DNA from 3 places in the Deinococcus malanensis genome. Region 1 is predicted to be linked to each of the others. Evidence: riboswitches for the same ligand, from Rfam matches in the RefSeq annotation. Region 1 holds a riboswitch; each other region holds the start of a gene.
The links. Region 1 has a riboswitch for cyclic di-GMP ahead of IEY49_RS15720 (glycoside hydrolase family 16 protein). Riboswitches for the same ligand answer to the same signal wherever they lie in the genome.
Positions count from the first base shown of each region.

Region 1 (3,252 bases):
GCGGGCGTAGTACTGCTTGCCGGCCGCCAGGTTCAGCGTCACGCTGTCGGTGCTGCCTTTGCCCTTTCGGCTGCTGCCCAGCAGGGTCGTGCCGTCGGCTGCGTAGATCTCCAGGTCACTGTTCCAGCCTGTGGTCAGGGAAACGGTACTCTGGCCGCCCAGATCGGTGCTGGTGAAGGTGTACCAGTCCTGCGTATCGGTCGAGCTGAGTGTTCCCGATACGGATGCGACCTTGGTCAGCGCCAGGGCGCCTGCAGCAGTGTCGTCCGTTGGGGCGGTGACAGGGGCGGTTGTCGGCGTGCTGGTCGCGGTGGCCGGCGTAAAGCTGACGTAGTCGACAAGCATGTACTGGGTGCCAGGTGTAGCCTTGCCGCCCCAGCCGGTGGAGTTGGTGGGCCACAGGTTCAGCATCAGGTGCGCTTCGGCGGTGGGCACCACGGAGGTGGTGGTGCGCTTGAGCACGCCGTCGATATAGAAGTCGATCTTGGTGGGCGTCCAGTCCCAGCGGTAGGTGTGGAAGCCCTGCGTCAGGTTCTCGCCGGTGCCGCCGGTACCGTAGTCGTGACGGCTGGTGGTCTGCCAAGCGCCCATCCAGTCGGTGGTGGGGTTCTGGCCTTCGACCTCGTGGTCAATCTCGGTTTCCGAGTCATTGACGAAGTTGAAAAACGCGCTGATGTTGCCGCTGGTGCCGGTGCCTGCCACCGATGGATCGGCGCTGCTGCTCGAGGCACGCATCCGGGCCTCGTAGGTGCCGTAGCCGTGTTTGGCGTTGGTGGCCAGCTCGGCAGCGCGGGCCACCAGGCTGCTGCTGACGTCCAGTTTCATCACCAGGAAGCCGTCTTTCACAGTGACGTTGCTGGGTTCCCAGGTACCGCTCAGGCCGTCACGTGCCCAGAAAGGGGTCCAGGTGTTGGACGACACCCACCAGCGGGCGGTGTCCAGCGTATTGAAATCATCGCGCCAGCTTCCGGCCACGTTCTGAACCTCCACATTCGGCTGCGATGCAACAGGTGCCGGAGCCGTCTCTTCGACGGTGGACTCCGGAGTGGTGGTGCTCGAGCAGGCAGCCAGCATAAGGCCCAGGGCAGTGGTGAGGGCCAGATTTTTGACAGCAATACGTGTACGCATGAAATTCTCCCTTCTTTCGGTAACTCGGCCAACCACTAGGGTTCCGGAAGCTTTGCGCCACCGCCTCGCGACGGATTTGCCTTTTTCGGTTAAGGGAGATGAACCAGAGGGGTTCATCACCTCCGGTAGATTAAGTCGAAATTAATGACAGACTCCTTACACAAAGCTTAATAACATTTTTATCAATTGTGACGATATAAAGATTTTGCACAACCGATAGATATGGCATAGACGAAAATGCCGTTCTGGAAGTCCGCAAGGAAGTTTTGACTCCTGGTCATATCCGACTGAAATCACCTTAAAAACGACTCATTCATTAAGGCCTCTCGGAACTACCATGTTTATCGAGAATGGCTCCTCATAAATTAAGACTTGAACAGTGGCGGATCCTGCCTCGTGATCGGACTCCCTCATCAGGTCTGACGAAGTGGGTGGCGCTTCATCTGCCTACCAGCGCGAAGCTGGACGCTGCACAGGGCCCTGTACGCCTGGGTTGGGAGACAACCGTTGGTTCGTACTGCTCTGATCGGTAGTTCTGCAGCTGCAGCACAGCCGGCTGCCCCCGCTGGCCAGGGAGACCTGTTTTTGTTGTGGCACCACCTCAAATATCAGCGCGTGTTCTTTGCAGCACAGGGCTGTGGTGGGCCCGGTGAGTATGCTGCTCAGCGTGGCAGGCCTGTCCCTCTGCACCGATAGCTGCCGTACCTCTATCAATGCTCTGTTTCAGATCAGCCCACTGTCTTTCATGGCCAGTGGACTCACCGCTCCTGTGGTGAATGTGGGCCATGAAGTAATCTTCGCTGGCATCGCCCGGGAACCGGCGCGGTTCGACTCTTGGCAGACGTGCGTGGCTGCGGCTTCGCTCGGTGATGACCTTCGCTAAAGTGCGCAGCAACTCTTCAGGCGCCCGCTGTCCTTGCTACCTTTGTGTCGCGTTACCGCGCCGTTCGGAGCAGGACCAAGAACGGTACGTTCGGGAGTGCCACGCGGCCCCGGTTCTCCTAAAAGCGCAGGCAGAGGTCAACAGTGGCCAGCGTGACCTCTCCACAAGCCTGGAGGGTCGAACTTGGACTTCGTCGTATCCCCAACACCCTGAAGGAGTGCCTCGAACGACACCACCTCGAAGACCGCCTCTAGGCGGCTCCATGTCTGCGTCCTGCCCGGCAAAATCCACTCGCTCAGCTCGATCAAGAAGAGACCATCTTTCTGATGAATGCCTTAGAATCACCGCGTGCCCCCCGCCCATGAAGGCCACGCGCTGAGCGTCGGCTTCGCCACCCTGGATAGCCTGCTGGAGGGGACGTCGGCTGGGCTGGCAGTATTGGACCAGCATCTGGCCATCGTGCATACCAACGCCGTGTTCCGGCGGCTGACTGTCCGGCCAGCCAGCCACGACGCAGGGAAACCCCTGGTGGAGGTGATGCCCGGGGTGTCCCCGGCTGTGGTTGAAGCCTGTCGAGCAGTGCTCGACACAGGAGTTGCGAGACGTGATCTGGCGGCTGTGACCGCACCAGAAGCTCACCCCGTGACCTGCAGTGTTGTGCCTGTGTACGACACCGGCAAGGAGGTCCAGGGGGTCGCCGTGATACTGCGGGATACTGGTCAGGGACACACGGAGCATGGCGGAACCCCGCGCAGTCATCGGGACCACGACCTGCTGGCGGTCGAACAGGCCCTGGCTCAGGCTCTGGCCACCACCGAAGTGAAGCGGACCATCCTGCAGAAGGTCGTTCCTCTGATGGGGGCCTACGGTGGGGCGCTGGTCGAGGCTGTTGACGATCAGACACTCTATCTGGTCGGGGCTGTGGGCTACGAGCCCTCCGTCAAACTCAGCTGGGAAAACTTCCCGGCGCAGGAGTACTATCCCGTGGTTCATGCTCTTCGAACACGGCGGCCCGTCTTTGCCACGGCTGAGCAACTTGACCGCGATTTCCCTGAGTTTGTGCCTCTGTTCCAACCTGGAACGAGGGCCGTTGCGGCGCTTCCCCTGGAGGACGGGGAGGTTGTCACATGCGCGTTGACCCTGTCGTTCCACGATGAGCAGGCCATAACGGACGAGCAGCAGTCCTATCTGCTGGAAGTGCGAGAAGCGTGTTCCTGTGCACTGAAACGGGCACGCCGATA
Region 1 covers NZ_BMPP01000015.1:8,323-11,574, reverse strand. Annotated here, with positions in the region: gene IEY49_RS15720 (glycoside hydrolase family 16 protein) at 1-1,128, opposite strand, end outside; cyclic di-GMP riboswitch class I at 1,144-1,219, opposite strand; gene IEY49_RS15715 (PAS domain S-box protein) at 2,360-3,252, shown strand, end outside.

Region 2 (3,252 bases), on a different contig from region 1:
TCCAGCGTCCTGAGCAGCCCGGAGAGGAACACGCGGTTGTGCAGGGCCGTGCGCGCACTGCCGCAGACCACGATGGCGCGCTCCACCCGCTCAGGGAACAGCGCCGCCCAGTGGTACGCCTGCATTGCCCCCATCGAGAAACCATAGACCGCGGCGACCCGCTCGATTTCGAAGACTTCGTGGAGCAGCCGGGATTGCGCGAGCACGTTATCCCTCAGTGTGACGAGTTCAGGGTAACCGGGAGTTTCAGCCGCACCCGACGACAGCCCGTTGGAGAACATGTCGGGAATAACGATGAACCACCGCTCCGGGTCCAGCACGCCGTCCGGGCCGATCAACCAGTTCTGGCCGGCATGGGTGGCGGTGTAGCTGCAGGGGTAGACGATGACGTTGTCCCGGGCGGCGTTCAGGGTGCCGTGGGTCTGCCAGGCCAGCCGGGCCTGCGGGATAAGGCCGCCGCGCTCGACCGGGAGGTCACCCAGTTCGAACACGCCCTCCTGGACGGGCCAGGAGGTCATGCTGCGCTCGCAGTGGTCGACGGGAAGGGACGCTGATCCTGGTTGGCCCGTGGCATGACATCACCTTACGCCGCGGATGGCTTCTTTGTGCGTGCGCGGCCTGCCTGGTGTATCGCGGGGCGGACTTGGAAGCCCAGGCAATCGACTTTCTGCCTGAGCTGCTCGTGCGCATGAGCAAACTCAACCTAGACCTGTTCAGGCCACGCTATCTACGCAGTCAGGACCACCCAGCCTAAGGAGGCAACTGTGACACTTCATGCAAGCTGGACAGCCGTAAAAACCGAAGTGGCCCATCACATTCCAGAAGCTGTCGCATTACTGCGGCCGGGGTGTGAGCCACCGAACCTGATTCAGGCTGAGGCCTTGATCGGTCAGCTGCTTCCGTAAGACCTCACTGCGGCTTTGTGTCGGCCTGGTCCTCCTTGCTCATAACTTAGGCGCCTTTAATCGGCTGACAACAATGAACTCAAAGATATTCATTAAACGGGTCCTCAGCATTAACCCACTTGAATCTCAAAATTGTAAGCGGCAAGTAAGAAGTCTTCCCTATACTCCAGGTACTTCGATCAGAGAAAAGCCTCTGACGGAGAGACGCGAAGAACCCCGCCCTGTAATCGGGCACCTGGGACGGGGGGAGCAAGTGGTGCGACCGGCTTTTCGTCCGTTCCCTCTATCAGACAGAGGAGAACTCTTCACACTCACAACGGGTGTCTAAAAGAGGTATCTACATGCGTAAACTTAATGCTTTTGCTGCAGCTTTCGTCCTTGGCGCGTTTGGATTTGCCGGTGCACAAACCACAACTGGCACTGCGAGCGGCGACACGACGAGCACGGCGGACGGCACGCTGACTGTTACGAACTCCGGTGTCGATACGCTGACCGTGAGCGGCGGCTTCGTCGGTGCGAACCTGAACTTCGCCAACACCGCTAGTCCTGCAGGTGCACTTACCACAGTCTACGCTTACAGCAACACCTTCGTTGACGCCGGCAGCGCGTCCCTCACCTACTCGACGCAGAAGGAAAGCGTCGCCGGTCCGCGGCAGATCGTGGTCAGCTGGGCTTTCGACAGCGGGAGAACGGCGATGCCCGCCAATGTCGCCCTGAAGCTCACCCCAAGCAATGTCAATGCAGGCACCGGGACCACCCTAACGTTCGACAGCACCACCACCAAATTCAGCAACGTTGCCCTGATCAGTGGCATTGCAAAGTACACGAACAGCGCCACCGCCACGGTCGGCTACTCCGTTCAGGCGACGAGTGGCTTCGACAGCTTCGGTGGAACCCTCACCTACACCATCGGCACCGGCTTCTAACCGCCGCCGAACAACGTGCCCCTCGCCTGAACCCACGGCGAGCTCAAGCGACAGAAGAGCAGGCTCTTCTGTCGCTTGAAAAGGATCTCTATGCACACAACCCGTTCTCACTTCGTTGCTCTCGCACTGCTCACGGTCGTCGGCGTAGGCCAGGCTCAAGTGCAGGTTGCCAGCGCCCCAGTCACGCAATACGACGTCAAACCCGGTCGGAACGTCATCGAAGGCATTCTGACTCTCACCAATCCCGGCAGCAAGGATGAGCAAGCGCACCTCGTCCTGAGCGACGTAAAATCCGATCCGCAAGCTGGAGCGGTTTACCTGAAGCCGGGCACGCTGAACAGGAGCAACACCTCCTGGCTCGAATTACCCAGCAGCGTCGTCACCGTTCCGGCTCATGGAAAACTGAACGTCCCGTACCGCATCAATATTCCTGCGAACGCTGCAGCGGGAACCCACTGGGGCGTAATCCTCGTTCAGGGAGGCACCGTCGAAAAGACCGCAGCCAGTGCGGGCAAAAGCTCAATCACTATTCGCGAGATGACGCAGTATGCCGTTCAGGTTTTCGTGAACCTCCCCGGAGGACAGGCGAAGCTCAAGTTCCAAAATCCCAACCTTTCCAAAACCTCGGAAGGGCTGAAGCTCGATGTGGAACTCGGCAATCAAGGCGAACGGCTCGCGCTGCCCAACACCCGCGTGGAAGTCTACGACAGCAATGGCACCGTGGTCCTGAAACTCAACGGTCGTCAACGCCGCGTGCTCCCAGGCATGAGCGTTCTGGAAACACACGCCATCAACGGGCTGAAGCCAGGTAAGTACCAGGTGCTCATCCTTGCCGACGACGAAAGCGGCGTGGTCGGTGCGCGGTACAACGTAACTGTGGAATGATATGCGCCGGGCTACGCTGGTGGTCTTGGGCATGCTGCTATCAGGTGCAAGTGCCTTACCGATACATGTCTCAGCAGTACCGGTCGCCCTGCAGGGTGGCACGCCCGTTACCTTCCCTGTAACAGTCAAAAATCCCGGCACGGTTGACGTCACGGAATCCTTGAATTTGGAACTTCCAGCAGGCTGGGTTTTGCTTGTGGGGGATCTGTCGTTCAGGGTTCCTGCTGGTAGTTCACACACTGAACTGCTGACACTGGTACCTCCAGCATCGCTTCCAGCAGGACATATTGAACTGCCCCTTCAGACGAGTGATTCATCGGCAGTAATGCGATTCAATGTGCCGACTGATCAGCGTGTACGTGTTGTAGCGGTCGATCCTCCTTCATTCAATGCGAGCGACAGTTACACCGTGAAGTGGCAGGTCAGCAATACCGGCAATTCACATACCACGGTCCATCTGGACGTTTCTACAATTAGAGGAGCAAAAGTCGCGACTGATATTAAATCGTTCACTTTTGCTCCTGGCGAAACTCGGG
Region 2 covers NZ_BMPP01000003.1:311,076-314,327, forward strand. Annotated here, with positions in the region: gene IEY49_RS05385 (alpha/beta fold hydrolase) at 1-518, opposite strand, end outside; cyclic di-GMP riboswitch class II at 1,099-1,182, shown strand; gene IEY49_RS05390 (hypothetical protein) at 1,247-1,831, shown strand; gene IEY49_RS05395 (hypothetical protein) at 1,922-2,716, shown strand; gene IEY49_RS05400 (carboxypeptidase-like regulatory domain-containing protein) at 2,742-3,252, shown strand, end outside.
Region 2: another riboswitch for cyclic di-GMP. It lies ahead of IEY49_RS05390 (hypothetical protein); the one in region 1 lies ahead of IEY49_RS15720 (glycoside hydrolase family 16 protein).

Region 3 (3,252 bases), on a different contig from region 1:
TCGTGTTTCGTAGGGAACGCGTCACGCCGCCCGCGAGGTCGGGCAGGCGCGCCGCGAATGCCAGCAGGGCTGGGTTCAGGTCAGGCTGGTGGTGGGCGACCTGAACGGTCATGGTGTCCGCTTCAAAAGCCATCAGTCCGGTCCAGTCCGCGTGAATGGCTGTTCCGATCAGGCGCGAGACTTCCAGGGTGGCCTCCTGAGGACTCAATGTGGCGTCCAGCAGCCTGTTGATGTCTTCCAGAACCTGGGCGTGCGTCACCAACTGGCGCAATTCCTGCAGCTGCTGGCCCTGCATGCTCACCTGGGACTGAAGTGCGCGGTTGTGCAGCCGCAACTCGAGTTCATCCATGACTAACGCTGCGAGATCCTGGAGGGCCTCCAGGTCCGCCGGCTCAAGGTCAAGGGGCGCATCACCGAACACGCACAGGGAGCCGATACGGTGTCCACTGGGCGTGGTGAGTGGTGCGCCCGCGTACATCCGGATACTCGGGCTCCCAAGGACCAGCGGATTATCCAGAAAACGCTGATCCTGGCGGGCATCCGCCACCGTGAGGACCTCGTCGCTCAGGATGGTCCAGGCACAAAACGAGTGCTCGCGCGGAGCTGTGCTGTCGGTCGTCCCGAAACACGACTTTCCCCATTGCCGATCCTGATCCACAAAATTCAGAACGGCTGAAGGCGCTCGCAGAGTCCGGGCTGCCAGTCGGGTGATGCGGTCAAAAGCCTTCTCAGGGGCTGTATCGAGAATGTCGTACCGGGCAAGGTCCAGGAGCCGGGCGTATTCCTGTTCAGGCTGAGGAGCGCTCGACATGCTGGCAATGTAGAGCAGCCTACCTGACATGATTCTTGCGTCAGCGGCGGAAAAGACAGACCAACACTTCGGTGGTTGAGCGCGACTGAATTCGAACCCATCGCTCCCTTACCACCGAAATGACCGCCTGAACGCCATATCCTCAGAAGGCACTCAAAGCTGCCTTCAAACCAGACGTCCGTATCGACCTTACGTGAGAAGCGGCCCGTGAACCAGCGAACTTCACGTTATCCAGGTGTAAGGGGAGCGTCATCAACACTTCTCTAATCTGTGCAAGGTGACAAGCCTCCTGGCCTGTCTCTCTTAACCGACAACGGCAAAACCACTGTGAGGTGGTGACGCAAAGCTTCCGGGACCCCAGTGGTCGGCTGAGCTACCGAAAGAAGGGAGGCCTTGTGGGCATCCGTTACGTATTCAACTCTATGTTGCCTGTCGATGCCCTTCGTGGCCTGTGCCAGCGGTATCGCCTTAGCAGCCGGGCCACACCGAAGTATAATTGGGAACAACGCCCGGGCAAGGTGTTTCTGTCGGAAGCCCTGTTACTTATGGGCCTGATGCTGACAGCGTGTACAAGTGCGCCCACCCGCCCAACCGAAGTGACCAGTGCTGTTGGTGCTCAGTGGTCTCAGATGACCGCCTCTGAGCTCACCAGTACGGGAGCGCCAATGAAAGGGGCAATGTACTGGCCACGGCTGGCAAGGAATCCCTCCTGGTGGGGGGAATACGAACGCGGAGAGCTGACGGACGAACAGGTTCGAGCTGATCTTCAGCAGATGAAGAGGGAACTGAACATCAATACGGTGCGCGTCTTCCTTTTCTACGACCATGAATACCGCGCCTGGGGACAACTCGGATTTACAGATGGAAAGGGCACATTCAATGATGCGCGCTTACAGACAGTCAGCCGCTTTATCGACCTCGCAGGCGCCGAAGGTCTGGACGTCGTCCCCACCCTGTTTATGGAGATGGAGACCTTGGAACATGGCGGATTTGACTGGACCACACTGGAGACAAACTACGGTTACCATGAAGCTTACGCCCGCTGGGTGACCCGGATGCTGGCAGCCAAAGCCAATGTACACGGCGTCAATCTGAAGAACGAGCCGGACGGGTTCGGCGCGTGGGCAGATCCCGAGGTCGCGGGCCGAATCCTGACCTGGATGGGCCGCTTAAAGCAGGTGATCAAAGACGAGGCGCCGCATCTGGGCGTGTATGTCAACAGTGCCGCGTTCGACAATACCTTCAAGAAGTTCGAAGGTGCGCCTGTGGGCCACCAGTCGATCTACGACCTGTCTGACGCGCTGTTTTTCAACAGCTACCTGTGGGCAGACAACGGCTTCTGGCCTTATGCTGTCCCCGCTACCATCTACCGGTATATCAGCGACCATAACATTGCTCGCAAGCCGATGGTTCTCTCGGAACTGGGCTGGCCTTCCTACAATGACGACAGTGGCATGATCGTACCTGGCATGCAGTGGGATCTGCCGCTCGGGTTACGGCCCACCACGCCGAGTACGCCCGAAATGCAGAAGCGTGCTGTAGAAGAAAGCGTCTACTGGGCGGAAAAGTACGGGTTTTCCGGCCTGATTGCGTGGGCGGCCTATGACCACGTTCCGGGAGCATACCGGAACCCTTTCGGGCTGATCGACGGATCAGGCCGGGCCTCTGCGGCAGCCGCAGTCTTTGCCCAGGCGTTTACGAACCAATATTCCAGCCAGGGAGAAGCTCCGGTGTCGCTGGTCGATGGTCAAGTGACCGACGGGAAGATCAATGGCCTGAATGGCACCACTCCCCTGCCGGCTGGCGTGAACCTTGACGCAGGAGGGTCGTACGCCAGTCAGCCTCTACGGTACGCCAACCCAGTCTCGCTCGCAGTCAAGTTCCGTCAGCCCAGAACTCCTACCCATGACGGAGTTGCAGTAGGCATTACCTCGGCCGCGACCACTCCCAAGGTGATTCAGTTGCGCCGGGAGGAGCACACCAAAGTCTGGCGCCTCTTTATCAACAACAGCGAAACCGCACGCTCTCGTCCTGACGCAGGTCTGGGGACCGCGCCTGTACACGTACGAATTGAACTGGCAAACCGTGCGGTCACGTTCCAGGTCAATGGCAGCGCCCTGACCCTGTACTCCGTCAAAAATGGAGGGCGCTACAGTCTGACTCTGACAGCAGGTGAAGTCACGGCGCAGTGGCGTCTGACTGCGGCGGCCAGTACGGCCGCTGTGGAGCTACTGGAAGCGAGGGCACACGGGACGGCAGGCACTCGCTACTCTCCCTGACCCCTGTGCTCGTCTTCGCGGCGCCCAAGCAGCCCTTGGGAAGTAGTGAACCACTGAACTTCAGCATCTGGAATGTTTGTCCTCCAATTCCGGTTCTGCCGGGAGCGCATACCGGATTTCTCCCATCTCCCCTGCCACTACCGGAGGAAAAGTGCACCTTGA
Region 3 covers NZ_BMPP01000021.1:4,331-7,582, forward strand. Annotated here, with positions in the region: gene IEY49_RS18325 (sensor domain-containing diguanylate cyclase) at 1-811, opposite strand, end outside; cyclic di-GMP riboswitch class I at 1,117-1,192, shown strand; gene IEY49_RS18330 (hypothetical protein) at 1,585-3,090, shown strand; gene IEY49_RS18335 (hypothetical protein) at 3,242-3,252, shown strand, end outside.
Region 3: another riboswitch for cyclic di-GMP. It lies ahead of IEY49_RS18330 (hypothetical protein); the one in region 1 lies ahead of IEY49_RS15720 (glycoside hydrolase family 16 protein).